Regions from separate parts of the Arthrobacter sp. NPDC055138 genome, predicted to be linked through region 1. Evidence: predicted binding sites of a transcription regulator. Region 1 holds the regulator's gene; the other holds the start of a gene.
The links. The regulator LexA, encoded in region 1, represses DNA repair genes until DNA is damaged. The targets are predictions, from matches to a motif close to TCGAACANNTGTTCGA.
Positions count from the first base shown of each region.

Region 1 (7,464 bases):
GGGCGTTGGCCAGGGCGGCCACCACTTCCGCTTCTCCGCCGGTGCCGGCGGCCAGCCATTGGAGCGCCGCTTCATAGGCCGGGTCGGTGCTGCCGTCGTCGTGATCGAACTGGTGCAGCGGATTTCCTTCGCCGCTCAGGTCCCGTCCGGCCCAGCTTTGGCCCGCCGAATCCCCCGCACCGCCCGCGCCCGCGAGTGCCGCGGCGATGTGGGCTGGCAGCTCCTTCTTAGCCACGCTGTTACCTCAGCGCCGTCCGGCGACGTCGAGGGCTTCGGGCAGGGTGAACTTGCCCGCGTAGAGGGCCTTGCCGACAATGGCTCCTTCGACTCCGGTCGGAACCAGTTCACGCAGGGCCCGCAGGTCATCCAGGCTGGAAATACCGCCGGAGGCCACCACCGGCTTGTCGGTCCGCTCGCACATCTGCCGCAGCAGGTCGAGGTTCGGTCCGCGCAGTGTTCCGTCTTTGGTCACGTCGGTCACCACGTACCGGGCACAACCGGCATCTTCGAGCCGCGACAGGACGTCCCAGATGTCGCCGCCTTCCTTCGTCCAGCCGCGGGCCGCAAGCGTGGTGCCGCGGACATCAAGACCGACGGCGATGGCGTCGCCGTGCCGTTCAATGGCCCGCGCGGTCCACTCCGGGTTTTCCAGAGCGGCGGTGCCCAGGTTGACGCGGGCGGCACCAAACTCCAGGGCCCGTTCCAAAGACTCATCATCGCGGATGCCGCCGGAGAGCTCCACCTTGATCTTCAGCTCGTCCGCGACCCGGCGCAGCACCTCTGTGTTGTTGCCTCGACCGAAAGCCGCGTCGAGATCCACGAGGTGCACCCACTCGGCCCCGTCGTTCTGCCACGCCATGGCGGCTTCCAGCGGGTCGCCGTAGCCGGTCTCGCTGCCGGCTTCACCCTGAACCAGCCGGACTGCCTGGCCATCTGCTACGTCGACTGCGGGCAGGAGTTCGAGGATGGGCGTTTGGTTCGTCATAGTGATTCCGCTTTCTGCGCCGTCAGCTGCGCGGGCTGTGGGTGGTTACTCGGTCGGACCGAGGGTGAGCAGGTAGGCCGCCAGCAGGGCCAATCCGGCCAAAATCCAGAAGAGGATGGAAGCCCACTTGGGCAGCCGCTGTTGCCGGAACGAGATGGCACCGCCGGCCAGGAGCCCGGCCAGGGCCATGAGGAGAAGGCTGCCCACGGCTATCGCAGCGTCTTCAGCCAGTTGCGGAGCAACTCCGCGCCGGCGTCGCCGGACTTCTCCGGATGGAATTGCGTTGCACTCAGCGGACCGTTTTCAACGGCGGCGATGAACGGGGCCCCATGCGTGGACCAGGTCACCCGGGGCGGCGCCATCGCCGGCTGGGTGACATCAAAGTTCCAGTGCTGCACACCGTAGGAGTGCACAAAGTAGAACCGCTCGTCTTCGATGCCGGCGAACAACCGGCTGCCCTCCGCCACGTCAACGGTGTTCCACCCCATGTGCGGCACCACCTCGGCTGGCAGCGCTTCCACGACCCCGGGCCATTCCCCGATCCCCTGGGTGCGGACGCCGTGTTCTACTCCCTCTTCGAACATGACCTGGAGGCCCACACAAATGCCCAGCACCGGCCGGCCGCCGGCCACCCGGCGTCCGATCCAGCGAAGGGCATCAACAGACTTCAGTCCTTCCATGACCGTGGCGAAGGCTCCGACGCCGGGGACCAACAGCCCGTCGGCGTTGAGCACGTCCTCGGAAGCATGGCTGAGCGTGACGTCGGCACCGACGTGTTCCAGCGCCCGGACCGCCGAGCGCACATTCCCGGATCCGTAGTCCAGTACGGTGACCTTGGGTCCAGCCGTCACAGGGCACCCTTCGTTGAGGGGATGCCCTCGACCCGGGGATCGGACTCGACCGCGGCGCGCAGCGCCCGGGCGAACGCCTTGAACTGGGCCTCGACGATGTGGTGCGGGTCGCGGCCGCCCAGTACGCGCATGTGCAGGCAGATCTGGGCGTGCAGCGTGATGGCTTCGAAAACGTGGCGCGTCAGCGACCCGGTGAAGTGCCCGCCGATCAGGTGGTATTCCTGGCCGGCCGGTTCTCCTGAGTGCACCAGATAGGGACGGCCGGAGACGTCGACGACGGCGTGGGCCAGCGCCTCATCCAGCGGCACCGTTGCCTCGCCGAACCTGCGGATCCCGGCCTTGTTACCCAGGGCCTGCTTCAAGCACTCGCCGATCGTGATGGCGACATCTTCCACCGTGTGGTGGGCGTCAATATGTGTGTCGCCGGTGGCCTTCACGGTCAGATCGACCAGCGAGTGCTTCGACAGTGCGGTGAGCATGTGGTCGTAGAACGGCACGGTGGTGCTGATCTCGGATCGGCCGGTGCCGTCGAGATCCAGTTCAACCAGCACGGACGACTCGCTGGTGATGCGTTCGAGGCGTGCGGTACGTCCGGTGGTGGTATCCACGGTCATGGGGGTCCTTTGACGAAAATGGTTGACCGGCCAGGCCGGTGCGCTCTTACTACAGTTTAGGAGACTCGGCTCGACATCAGGGCCTTGATGCCTTCGAGGAAGGCTGTGGTCTCGGCCTCAGTGCCCGCCGTCACCCGCAGGTGTCCGGGAATCCCGACGTCGCGGATCAGCACGCCGGCTTCCAGAAGCCCCTGCCACACCGCGTGCGGGTCGTCCAGGCCGCCGAAGAACACGAAGTTGGAGTCCGACGGTGCCGGCTTCAAACCGAGTTCGGTCAGTCCGTCGACAATGCGGTCCCGTTGGGTCTTGATGTCCTCAACATTGGCGAGCAGCGCGTCCGCATTTTCCAGTGCGGCCAGCGCCGTCGCCTGGGTGATCGCGGACAGGTGGTAGGGCAGGCGGACCAAGCGCAGGGCGTCGGCAACCTGCGGCGCGGCGGCAAGGTACCCCACTCGGGCACCGGCAAGGGCGAAAGCCTTGCTCATGGTGCGGGAGACGATCAACCGCTCCCGGCCGGGCAGCAGCGTCAGCGCGCTCGGCGTGCCGGCGTGGGCGAATTCGGCGTAGGCCTCATCCACGATCACTATGGCGTTGGATGCCTCTCCCGCTTCGTAGGCGGCCTCGACGACGTCAAGGCCCAGCGCGGTGCCCGTCGGGTTGTTCGGGGAACACAGGACGACGACGTTGGCTGCGGATTCTGCGACGGCAGCGGCAACCGCTTCCGCGGAGATCGCAAAGTCCGCTCCGCGCGGCACCGCAACATACTCGGTGTCCGTCCCGCTGGCCAGCAGCGGGTACATGGAATACGTGGGCGGGAAGCTCAACAAGGTCCGGCCCGGCCCGCCGAAGGCCTGAAGGATTTGCTGCAGCACTTCATTCGAACCGTTGGCCGCCCAGATGTTCTCTGCCGTGAGGCCGTGTCCCAGATAGAGGGACAGCGCCGTCCGAAGCTCGGTAAACTCGCGGTCCGGATACCTGTTCAAACCGGCCGCTGCGGCGCTGACGGCCGAGACGATGGCTTGATGCACCGTCTCCGGCAAGCCGTGGGTGTTTTCGTTGACATTCAGCAGGATGGGCACGTCCAATTGGGGGGCACCATATGGCTCCAGGCCCCGGAGATTACCCCGCAACGGCAGACGGTTCAGGCGTTCTAACTGCTCACTCACCGATCCAGCTTAAGCTTCGGCCCGCCCGGGGCAGGAATCGGGCGGGCCGAAGCGGCTCATATTACGGTTGCCTCAATGCGCTGACGGCACCAGCAACTGCTGGCCGGAATGGACGATGTCCCCGTCCAGGCCGTTCAATTGCGCGATCTCGAAGATGACATCATGCGGGTTGCGGTCGGGGGCGGACAGCACCGCCACATCCCAGAGCGTCTGGCCGCTGCCGACAGTGACGGTAACGGCCGGCCCCGGCCCCAACCCTCCGGCAGCGGCCATTGCCGGTGCGGTGAAGAAGCCGACCAGGGTGAGCGCGACGGCCGCGGCAAGCATGAGCGGCAGGCCAATCAGCAGCAAACGGCCCCGGCGGGTAAGCCGGAGGGGGGCGTTGGCGCGGAAGTCTGCGGACTGCGGTGCGAGCTGGGCGGACATGGTGCCACCTTTCCGATTTCGATCTATTTCGACTGGTTTCGATCATCGAACCACCGCATTCGAACGCATCTTCGAATGCGTCTTCTACAGTTTTAGCACTGGTGATCGACTATTGTCGAGACTCAGTCGAACAAATGTTTGAAATTCCTCACCGCCTCGCCTAGCGTTGATGGCATGAGCGGCTGTGAATTGCAGTGCATCAGCCGCCACTGACAAAACAGTCGAGACAGCAATCCGAGTGCCGGTTCCGCATCAGCCAGACCCGGCACCTGGACCATCATGGGAAGACCGGGGCCGGATATGTCCGAAGAGACCACCACCACTGCCGGAGCGCGGCGACGAGGCCGCCCTGTCAAGGTCGGACGCAGCCTGACGCCGCGGCAAAAGAAGATCCTGGAAACCATCCAGCGCTCCGTTATTGCCCACGGGTACCCGCCGTCGATGCGCGAGATCGGCGACCTCGTCGGCTTGGCAAGCCTGTCCAGCGTCACCCATCAACTGGCCCAACTGGAGAAGATGGGCTACATCCGGCGGGACCCGAAGCGTCCCCGGGCCATGGAGATCCTCACTCCGCTGACGCTTGAACAGGGCGGCGTGGAAATCGTGGGCGTGGACGAGCCGCAGCAGCTGCGCAGCTCCAGTGGCGTCGCGGTGGCCGAACTCACCACGTCATCCGATACGGCCATGGTGCCGCTGGTGGGACGGATCGCCGCCGGCGGACCGATCCTGGCAGACCAGGCGGTCGAGGACGTCATGCCGCTGCCCCGGCAGCTGGTGGGGCACGGCGAGTTGTTCATGCTGAAGGTTTCCGGCGATTCGATGATCGATGCTGCCATTTGCGATGGCGACTGGGTGGTGGTTCGGCAGCAGCACACCGCAGAGAACGGCGACATTGTTGCGGCGCTGCTCGACGAAGAGGCAACGGTAAAAACCTTCCGGCAGCGAGACGGGCACACCTGGTTGCTGCCGCAGAACACGCGCTATGAACCGATTCTGGGCGACCACGCAACCATCATGGGCAAGGTTGTCTCCGTGATGCGGGCGCTCTGACTGCTCCGCCACCGCTCCTTCAGCCGATGCAGCCTGCCCATTCGGCGGCGGACCCGGATGGTTCTGGCGGCCGCCGGTTCAGGCGGCGGCGGCCGCCAGCCGCTCCAGGACCTGGCGGGCGATGGCGCCATCCTTCGTGCTCCAAAACGGCGGCAGGGCACTGCGGAGGAAATTTCCGTAGCGGGCGGTGGCCAGACGGGAATCCAACACGGCCACAACCCCCTTGTCATTGGATGCGCGAATCAAGCGGCCAGCGCCCTGGGCCAGCCGCACTGCTGCGTGGGTGGCCGAGACCGTCATGAAACCATTGCCGCCGGCCTGAGCTACCGACCGGGTCCGGGCAGTGGTCAGCGGGTCGTCCGGCCGCGGGAACGGAATTCGGTCGATGACCACCAACCGGCATGCCTCGCCCGGAACATCGACTCCCTGCCACAGAGTCATCGTGCCGAACAGGCAGGTGTCCGGTTCATCGGCGAATTGGCGGACCAGCGCCCCCATTGATGATTCGCCCTGGCACAGGATGGTCAGTTCGGTGCGCTGACGCATTTCGGCGGCAGCTTCTTCTGCCGCGCGACGCGAGGAGAACAATCCGAGGGCCCCGCCGCGTGAGGCGCGCAGCAGCTCCTCGAGTTCGTCGAGCTGCTCGCTGCTGGTGCCACGGCCCGGCTTGGGCAGATGCGATGCCACATACAGCACACCCTGGCGGGGGTAATCGAAGGGACTGCCCACGTCGGCGCTTGAGTACGCTGGGGCACCGGCCCCCAACAATCCGAGCGAACCGGCAACGGCGTCGAAGGTGCCCCCCACCGACAGCGTGGCGGAGGTCAGCACCACCGTATGTTCGTCGAAGAGCCCTTCACGCAGCCTGGAGGCAACAGACAACGGGGCGACGTTGAGCGTAGCCGGCTGGTCGTCGTTGGCGATATAGTCGCCGGTCTCGCCGAAGGTGCTGGGACGGGTCGCCCAAATGACCTCGCGGGAATCTGCCGCCGAAAGCAGCCGTTCGGCCATCTCCAGCACCGAGGAAAGACGGGATCGGGCCATCTGCCTCCCGCCGTCTGCCGCCGCGGACCCCTCGGGCTTGGAATCGGATAGCGCTGCGCGGGCCGCCTCCCGCAGCTGCGCGAGGACCAACTCCTGCTCCTCGCGCAGGCCGGAGGCCAACAATCCGCTCGGCAACGGCTCCAGTACGTCCTCCAGGGCGCCGGCAGCCGAGTTCAGCGGCTCCACGCTGATCCCGGTGTGCTTGCGCGCGGTCGAAGCCGCAGTGCGGACCATGGCAGCCGACAGCTGCCCCGCCACGGCGCTGGTGACGCGGTCCTGCAATTCGTGGGCTTCGTCAATCACCACCACGTCGTAGTCCGGAAGCACGGCCACGCCCTCAAAGGCGTTGATGGCGAGCATGGCGTGGTTGGTGATCACGATGTCCGCCTCGGCAGCATGTCCGCGCGCCAGTTCGCTGAAGCACTCGGCGGCGAGGGGACATTTTTGCGCGCCGAGGCATTCCATCGATCCCACGGAGACCTGTCGCCACGCGCGATCGCTGACCCCGGGCACCAGTTCATCGCGATCGCCGGTCTCGGTCTCCTGCGCCCATTCGCGCAGCCGCACGACCTCCTTGCCCAATGCACCCGCGGCCCCGCTGGACGCCCCTCCGCCGGCGGGAGCCGGATGCGGGACGGCGTCCTCGCCGAGGCTGAACAGCGCAGCAGGCGCGTCTTCGTCCGGAAAGCCGCCTGCCAGCTTATGCAGGCAGACGTAGTTGTTCCGCCCCTTGAGCAGCGCCACGTCCAACGGCCGGGGAAGCTCATCGGCGACGGCTTCCATCAGCCGCGGCAGGTCCCTTTTGACGATCTGCGACTGCAGGGCCAGCGTCGCGGTGGAGACGATGGCGGGCTTCTCACCCTCCAAGGCCTGCACCATGAGCGGGATCAGATACGCCAACGACTTGCCCGTGCCGGTGCCCGCCTGCACCAGCAGGTGCTGCCGGCGGTCGAAGGCCTCGGCTACTTTGGCAGCCATCTCGTGCTGGCCGGCGCGGTGTTGGCCGCCCATGCCCTGGACCGCGACATCGAGCAGCCGCAACGCCTCGCCGGCCGGTACCCGGGTTTCAGTCATGTCGAAGGAATCGTTCCAGCTCCGCTGCCAAGCCCTCGCGAACCAGGACATCGAGCCGCGTGCCGTCTTCCCCGTGCTCCATGGCGAGGATCTCCGCATCCTCGCTGTGCAAACGGCTGATGACTTCGCCGCGGTCGTAGGGCACCAACAGCCGCAGCTTCACGCTCGGACGCGGGATGGTTTCGCTGATCAGTCGCAGCAGCGCGTCCATGCCCTGGCCGGTGCGTGCCGAGACCACTACGTGGTTCGGTTCG
Region 1 is NZ_JBSGTH010000006.1:30,237-37,700, forward strand. It holds gene ACWF5H_RS15065 (SseB family protein) at 1-235, opposite strand, end outside; gene priA (bifunctional 1-(5-phosphoribosyl)-5-((5-phosphoribosylamino)methylideneamino)imidazole-4-carboxamide isomerase/phosphoribosylanthranilate isomerase PriA) at 245-985, opposite strand; gene ACWF5H_RS15075 (hypothetical protein) at 1,031-1,192, opposite strand; gene hisH (imidazole glycerol phosphate synthase subunit HisH) at 1,195-1,836, opposite strand; gene hisB (imidazoleglycerol-phosphate dehydratase HisB) at 1,833-2,450, opposite strand; gene ACWF5H_RS15090 (histidinol-phosphate transaminase) at 2,507-3,616, opposite strand; gene ACWF5H_RS15095 (LysM peptidoglycan-binding domain-containing protein) at 3,689-4,042, opposite strand; gene lexA (transcriptional repressor LexA) at 4,343-5,092, shown strand; gene ACWF5H_RS15105 (ATP-dependent DNA helicase) at 5,171-7,210, opposite strand; gene hflX (GTPase HflX) at 7,203-7,464, opposite strand, start outside.

Region 2 (7,464 bases), on a different contig from region 1:
AGGCCGGCGCGGACCACCGGATGGTCATCCACCAGCAGGACACTGATCCCGTTCACGGCCGCTCCTCCCGGCCTGAGACGGGCAGCGGCAGGCGGACAGCCACCACGGTGCCCTCCCCCGGGGCCGATTCAACCGCCATTGTCCCGCCGAGCGCGGCGGCACGCTCCGCGAGCGAGCGCAGCCCGAACCCGGTGCCGTCCTCCCGCGGACCGGCGGCCGAGGGGTCGAAGCCGGCCCCGTCGTCGTAAATATCCACGGTGACCGCGTCCGCCAAAAAACCCAAAGTAACGACGGCGGTGCTGGCCCCCGCGTGTTCCAGCACGTTGGCCAAGCTCGCCTGGCAGGCCCGCAGCAGCAGCACCTCGCAGGCCGACGGCAGCGGGACCGGCCCGCCGTCCAGCGCAAAGCGGCAGCGCAGCGGGCGGCCGGACCCGGCGGCCTGGCTTTCCGTCGCCGCGCACAACCGCTGCAGGCTGGGCACCAGCGCGCTGGCAATACCGCCGGGCTGCGGGCTGGGTTGCGGGTTGGGTTGCGCGCCGGGTTGAGTGTCGGGACGCGCGTCGGGTCGAGTGTCGGGCTGCGGGCCGGGCTGCGCGTCGAGCTCCGGGCCGGGTTGCAGGCCGGGCTGGGCGTCGGAACGGACGTCGAGCTGCTGGGGGTCGAGCTGGGGAGAGGACAGGCCACGGACAAACCGCCGGGCCTCCGCCAGGTTGTCGGCCGCGGTGGACTGCACCAGCCGGATCCGTTCCGCCGCGGTCTCCGGCTGCCCCGCGTCCAGCGCGCTGGCGGCACCGCGGGACAGCAGCACAATGCTGGAGAGGCCCTGGGCCAGCGTGTCGTGGATTTCGCTGGCCAGCCGGCCGCGCTCGGCCAGCACGCCGGCTTCATGCTGGGACCTGGCCAGTTCCGCGCGGGTCCGGTGCAGTTCCGCCAGGGCCAGGCGCTGGTTCCGCGCATCCAGATAGAGCGCCCGGTAGGCCATGCCCATGAACACCGCGAAGACCGCCCCGACCATCGGTCCAATCAGCATGGCCGCTTCCAGACTGCCGGCGTGCCACCACTGGGAGGCGATCACCAGGCCGGTGAGGACGGCGACGGCGACCACGGCATGTGCGGTGCGCAGGATGTGCAGGTGGAGGAAAAAGAGCGGGAAGGCCAGCCAGACGAAGTTCCCGCTCAGCAGCACCAGGCAGGCCCACAGCAGCGTGACCAAGGCCAGCCACCACGGGGCATAACGCTCGAGGTCCCGGCCGGTTCCTGCAGCGCTGCGGCGTTTCTCCCAGACCGTGCCGGCCACGTACACCCCCGCCAGCAGCACGCCCAGGGCGGCGGCCAGATAACTCGCCGGACTGGCCGGATCGGCGGCCAGCGTCGCGACGATCGCGATGCCGAGCAGGCCGGCAAAGCCAACGTGCAGGCCCACGCGCAGGATCCGGAGTACCAGTTGGCCGGCTGGGGCGGCTTCCTCCCGCAGCGCCTCCGCTGCGGTCGCCTCCGCCGTGGTGGCCTCCGCCGTTCCGGTGCGGCCGTTCCCGTTCCGCGCTGCGCCGGTTCGGTCTTGCGGACGGGGCTGGGCAGGCATGGTCCTCAGCGTACCGAGGTTCAAAACCGCGGGCATCAACCGATCGGTTGACCGGCAGCTCAACCGACCGCCGGCCGCGGATCAACCACCCACTCGATGTGCGCGCACGCCCTGCGCGGGACGCTGGAACAAGCCCGGAAAACGGGGCACTCAAGCAATGAAAGTAGGACCAATCGTGTTCCTGGCACTTCGGGATATCCGGTTCGCAAAGGGCCGCTTCCTCCTCATGGGCACCGTAGTGGCCCTGATTACGTTGCTGCTGGTGATGCTGTCCGGGCTGACCGCCGGGCTGGGAAACCAGTCCGTGTCCGCCATCCGGCAGCTGGGTTCGGACGGCAAAGCCAACGCCGTCGTCTTCGGCTCGGCCGCCGGCAATGACCCCGCCGCGTCGTTCACGGAGTCTCAGATCAGCCACGAGCAGTTGCACGCCTGGCAGCAGGCGCCCGGAGTGGAAGGTGCGGAGGCGCTCGGCATCAGCCAGAGCCGGTTGAGCGCGACCGGCAGCACCAACGTGGCGGTCTTCGGCGTCGAGCCCGGCAGCGCGCTGGCGCCCGCACCCGTGACCGACAACTCCCTGGTGCTGAGCCGGACCGCGGCCGACGACCTGGGCGCGGTAGTGGGCGACACAGTGCAGCTGGCCGGACGGGAGCTGGAGGTCTCGGACGTCGTCGACGACCAGTGGTATTCCCACACGCCGGTGGTGTGGACCTCGCTGGCCAAGTGGCAGCAGGTGGCCCACATCAACGACGCCGGTGCCGCCGACGGCCCGATCGCCACCGCGGTTGCCGCCCGACTTTCCGACGGCGATCCGTCCGGGGCGGCCGCTGCGGCCGCCAACCAGGAAGCCGGCACCATCACCACCTCGGTCACCGGAGCCTTCCAGGCGTTGGGCTCCTACCAGAGCGAAAACGGATCGCTGATGCTGATGCAGGGCTTTCTCTACGGCATTTCCGCCTTGGTGATCGTGGCCTTCCTGACCGTCTGGACCATTCAGCGGACGCGGGACATCGCCGTGCTCAAAGCCATGGGCAGCTCCGACTCCTACCTGCTCCGCGACGCGCTGACGCAGGCACTGGTGGTCCTGGCCGCCGGCGCCGCAGTCGGCGGCGGCGCCGGAGTGCTGGGCGGAGTCTTTGCTTCCCAAGCCGCGCCCTTCCTGCTGACCCCGGCCAGCACCCTGCTGCCGATCGCCGGAATCGTGGTCCTCGGCATGGCCGGTGCCGTGCTGGCGGTCCGCCGGGTGACGCGGGTGGACCCGTTGACGGCACTGGGCGGCAGCTGACAATTCCCGGCCTTCATTCAGGCGCTCCGTAGCGCAACTGCCTGCACGCGCTCCGTAGCGAAACTGCCTGCAACAGCCTCCGCGGCTTTCAGGCCCGGACCCCCACTCCCCGAAGGAACAACCCCATGACACACGCACTCAGTCTCCTCAACGTCACGCTTGATTACCCCGACGGCGACGGCACCACCAAGGCCCTGGACCAGGTGGACCTGCAGGTTCCCGCCGGCACCCTGACGTCGTTGGCCGGTCCGTCCGGTTCCGGGAAGTCCTCCCTGCTGGCGGTCGCCGCCACGCTCATCCGGCCCACCGCCGGCGTCGTGTTGGTGGACGGCGTGGATGCCACGGCCCTGGGCCTGAAGGAGTCGGCCGAACTGCGCCGGCAGAAGGTGGGGATTGTCTTCCAGCAGCCCAACCTGCTGGCCTCGCTGACCGCACTGGAACAACTCCAGATCGGCGCCCACCTGCGCGGCGGGAAACCGCGGGACGCCCGCTCCCGCGGCTTGGAGCTGCTGGACATCGTTGGGCTGTCCGGTGCGGCCCACCGCCGCCCGCACCAGCTCTCCGGCGGGCAGCGCCAGCGGGTCAACATCGCGCGGGCGCTGATGGGCAGCCCGCGGGTACTGCTGGTCGATGAGCCGACGGCGGCGCTGGACCACGAGCGCTCCCAGTCCGTGGTGCGGTTGCTGGTCCAGATCACCCGGGAATTCGACGTTGCCACCGTCATGGTCACCCACGACACCGAGTTCATTCCGCTCACCGATGCCGTGGCCACCATGCGCGACGGCCGGCTCTCGGCGCCACGGAGCACCGTCACCGCCGCGTAGGCCAGCGCTGCGACCTGAGCACTGCGCGACGTGCTGGGCTCCGCACGCCCTGAGACATCGCTGCAACTTGAGGACGGCACACCCTCAGTCAGCGCCGCGCCCTGCGCCGACGTTGACTCCCGGAGCGCAGCGCGGCGACCGAGCGTTTGTGGCTTGCGGCGTCCCACTATCCCTACACAATGGGCTGATTCGCTGGTGGGTCGAATGTGTGTGCGAATAAAATTGGGGTATGGCGCTTGCACCGTTGGACCGCACCGGGGAGATGGAGGAATCTCTCTCCGGAGTGCGCGCCCTGCTGCAGGACGTCGCCGCATGCTTCACCGCCGAATCAGGGTCGCTGAGCAGACGGGAACTGGCCAACACGGTGGCTGCCGTCGAGGACGTTTCGAAAATTGTGGAGTTCCTGCAGGCCGTAGGAGCCCAGGCGGTGGAGCGTGCGGACATCGCCGCGAACGGGGAAACCGCGGCCAGGCCCGGTGCCTTTGCGGACGCGCCTGATGCGGCCGGTGCGGCAGGGTGGGCGGACCCGGCTGCCTCTATCGTCGGTCCCGGAAACAACGCCGGCGGCGCTCTCGACAACGTCGAAAGCCTTGAGTCAGCGGGGTCGGGCGGCGCGGGTCCGAAACAGCAGCAGGGCCGGCGTAAGACCGAGTTCCGGAACAACGCGGAGTATTTGCGCTCCCGGCTGGGGATCGGCATCGTTGAAGCGCGGCGACGGCTGCGGGTCGGAGCCGTGGTGACCGCGCCGGTGCGGTTCGACGGTGAACCGAGCGCTCCGGCGCTGCCGATGCTGGCCGAGGCAATGTCCGCCGGCGAAATCAGCTCAAACGCCGCGGCCCTGGTCACCGATTCAATCGCCCGTGCCCGCCACGCCGCCGATCCCACGGCACTGGAGGCGATGGAAGCGTCGCTGATCCGGCAGGCCGCCGAGACCGATACGGACACGCTGGCGATGGTCGCGAAGACCTGGGAGACAGCTGTCGACCAGGACGGTGCCGAGCCCTCGGACGAGGAACTGCGGTCCCGGCAGGGCATGTTCTACCGCGGACGCCGGCGCGGCTTGCACCAGTTCGTCATCAACACCACCGACGACCAGTACGAAGCCCTCGCGACTGTGATGAACAGCGCCGCGAACCCACGCATCCAATCCGACGCCATCGAAACCGCCGCCAACAGCCCGCACGGCAACGGAACCACGGTCTCCGGCATGATCGGCTTGAGTGGCAACGACGATCCCGCTGGACCCAGCGATGCCCGCGACGCAGGAACCCGGGATGACGGATCTGGCATCCCGGCAGTTGGAAGGGAAGATGCCAGCCACACCGAGACGGGTTCTGCATCGTCCCCTCGCCGGCGAGCAGAAGGTGGCGACCCTGTGGAAGCAGAGTCACCCCGCGGAGCGGTGGACACGGCCGTCGTTGCGGGAATGGATGACTTCACCAGGGCGCAAAAGCTGCTGGCCGGCCTGGTCGGTGCCTGCCGGATCGCCCTGAACACCGATAAGCTCCCGGACTCCGGCGGACACCGCACCCAAGTCATGGTCACTACCGGCTACGAACAGCTGGCCGGATTGCTCTCTGGCGGCGGCAACGCCGTGTTCAACGGCCCGATCTCGGCCAAAACCGCGCGCCGAATGGCCTGCGACGCCGACATCATCCCCGCAATCCTCGGCACCAAAGGCGAAGTCCTGGACCTGGGCCGATCACAACGGTTCTTCAACCGCGCGATCCGCCGGGCACTGCTCATCCGGGACAAAGGCTGCGCCTTCCCGGGATGCACCATGCCCGCGTTCTGGACCGAAGCGCACCACATCGTGCCTTGGTGGGCCGGCGGCCGCACTGACGTCAACAACGGAGTCTGTCTCTGCGGCCTCCACCACGACCTGATCGAGCAAGGCAACTGGGAAATCAACGTCCTCGACGGCATCCCGTGGTTCACCCCGCCCGCCTACATCGACCCCCACCGCAGACTGCTACGAAACACGTACTGGCAAACCCACATCCCACCCCGACCGCTGGCAAGCAGACAATGAAACGTGGACTCGCGTGCGCTCTGGGCAGCGGGACGATTAGCCCGCTGATGCCGGCACGAACGTGGCTGCCGAATCGATGCGGCTCGCCGCCAAGGGGGCATCCGAACCATGTTCCGAATCCGCCCCGGCTAGAAGCGCCGAGAACGGCTTTACCTGCCCTGGCTGCACCACTCCAGGAGGCGCTCCACCGGCCACGTAGTGATGATCCGTTCGGCGGGGACGCCGTTTTTGGCGGCCCGTTCCGCACCATAGTGGAGAAAATCCAGCTGGCCGGGCGCGTGGGCGTCGCTGTCGATGCTGAACAGGCAGCCGGCGTCGAGCGCCAACTGGATCAGTTCATCCGGCGGGTCCTGCCGCTCCGGCCGGGAGTTGATTTCGACGGCGACGCCGTTCTCGGCGCAGGCGGCAAAGATCCGCTCGGCGTCGAATTCGGATTGCGGCCGGGTTCCCCGCGATCCCTTCACCAGCCGCCCGGTGCAGTGGCCCAGCACATTGGTGCGCGGATTGTTGATGGCGCCGAGCATCCGGCGGGTCATGGTGCCCCGGTCCGACCTAAGTTTGGAGTGGACGCTGGCCACCACCACGTCCAGCCGATCCAGCATCTCGGGTGTTTGGTCGAGTTCTCCGCTCTCCAGGATGTCTGCTTCGATGCCCGTCAGGACCCGGATACCGTCGGCCTCGGCATTGATCTGGGCCACCAGGTCAAGCTGCTTGGCCAGGCGCTCCGCGCTCAGGCCGTTGGCAATCTTGAGGTTCGGCGAATGGTCTGTCAGGGCCAGGTAGTCGCGGCCGAGCCAGCGCGCCGCGTCCACCATGTCTGCCGGCGGCGAGCCTCCGTCGGACCAGTCGCTGTGGCTGTGCAGATCACCGCGGAGTGCTTGGTGCAGCTCGCGGCCGCCCTCGGCCAGCGGCTCAGCCGATCGTTCCCGCACCTTCACCAGATAGTCGGGGACCTCGCCGTCGACCGCCTGCTGAATGACGACGAAAGTGCTGGCGCCGATCCCCTTCATGCTCTTCAGCCGGCCGCTGCGTGCCCGTGCGGCCAGCTCGTCGGGGTCCAGTCCGGCAGCCACAGCGGCCGCTTTCCGGAACGCCTGCACTTTGAAGGTAGGCGCCAGTTCGCGCTCCAGCCAGAAGGCTATTTCATTCAGGGCCGCTACGGGATCCATGGGACCATCTTGCCTTCGATCCGCCCCGCGGGCCACGGCTTCAGGGCTGCAGGGGCGGTACAGCCAGTCCATAATGCGTCTGCAGGGCGAGCGCGGCGGCGCGGTAGCCGGCCATCCCGTGCACTCCGGGCCCCGGCGGTGTTCCGGCCGAACACAGGTAGACGCCGTCCAGCGGGGTCTGCCAGGGTTTGGGGCTGAGCACCGGACGTGCAGCGAGCTGCGGCAGGGTGACCGCGCCGGTGCCGAAATCGCCGCCCACGTAGCTGGGGTTGTACGCCGCGTAGTCGGCCGCGGACATGCTCGCCGAGTCCACCACCAGGTCGGTGAACCCCGGCGCGGCCCGTTCCAGCGCGGCCGTGATCACGGGCTCCATGTCCCGGGTGGAGCCGTTCGGCACGTGGCAATAGGCCCACAGCACGTGCCGGCCGGCGGGGGCCCGGGAGGGATCGACCACGGCCGGTTGTGCCGCCAGGATCACCGGGTCATCCGAATGCCGGCCCCGGGCAATGGCCCGCTCGGACGCCGCCATCCGTTGCCGTGTGCCGCCCAGGTGCACGGTGCCGGCCCGGCGCAGT
Region 2 is NZ_JBSGTH010000001.1:225,081-232,544, reverse strand. It holds gene ACWF5H_RS01125 (response regulator) at 1-56, opposite strand, end outside; gene ACWF5H_RS01120 (histidine kinase) at 53-1,582, opposite strand; gene ACWF5H_RS01115 (ABC transporter permease) at 1,758-2,864, shown strand; gene ACWF5H_RS01110 (ABC transporter ATP-binding protein) at 2,990-3,688, shown strand; gene ACWF5H_RS01105 (DUF222 domain-containing protein) at 3,918-5,720, shown strand; gene ACWF5H_RS01100 (PHP domain-containing protein) at 5,870-6,889, opposite strand; gene ACWF5H_RS01095 (phytoene desaturase family protein) at 6,930-7,464, opposite strand, start outside.
Region 2: a site for LexA is predicted at 3,889-3,904, ahead of ACWF5H_RS01105 (DUF222 domain-containing protein). Genes of this name have one in related genera too.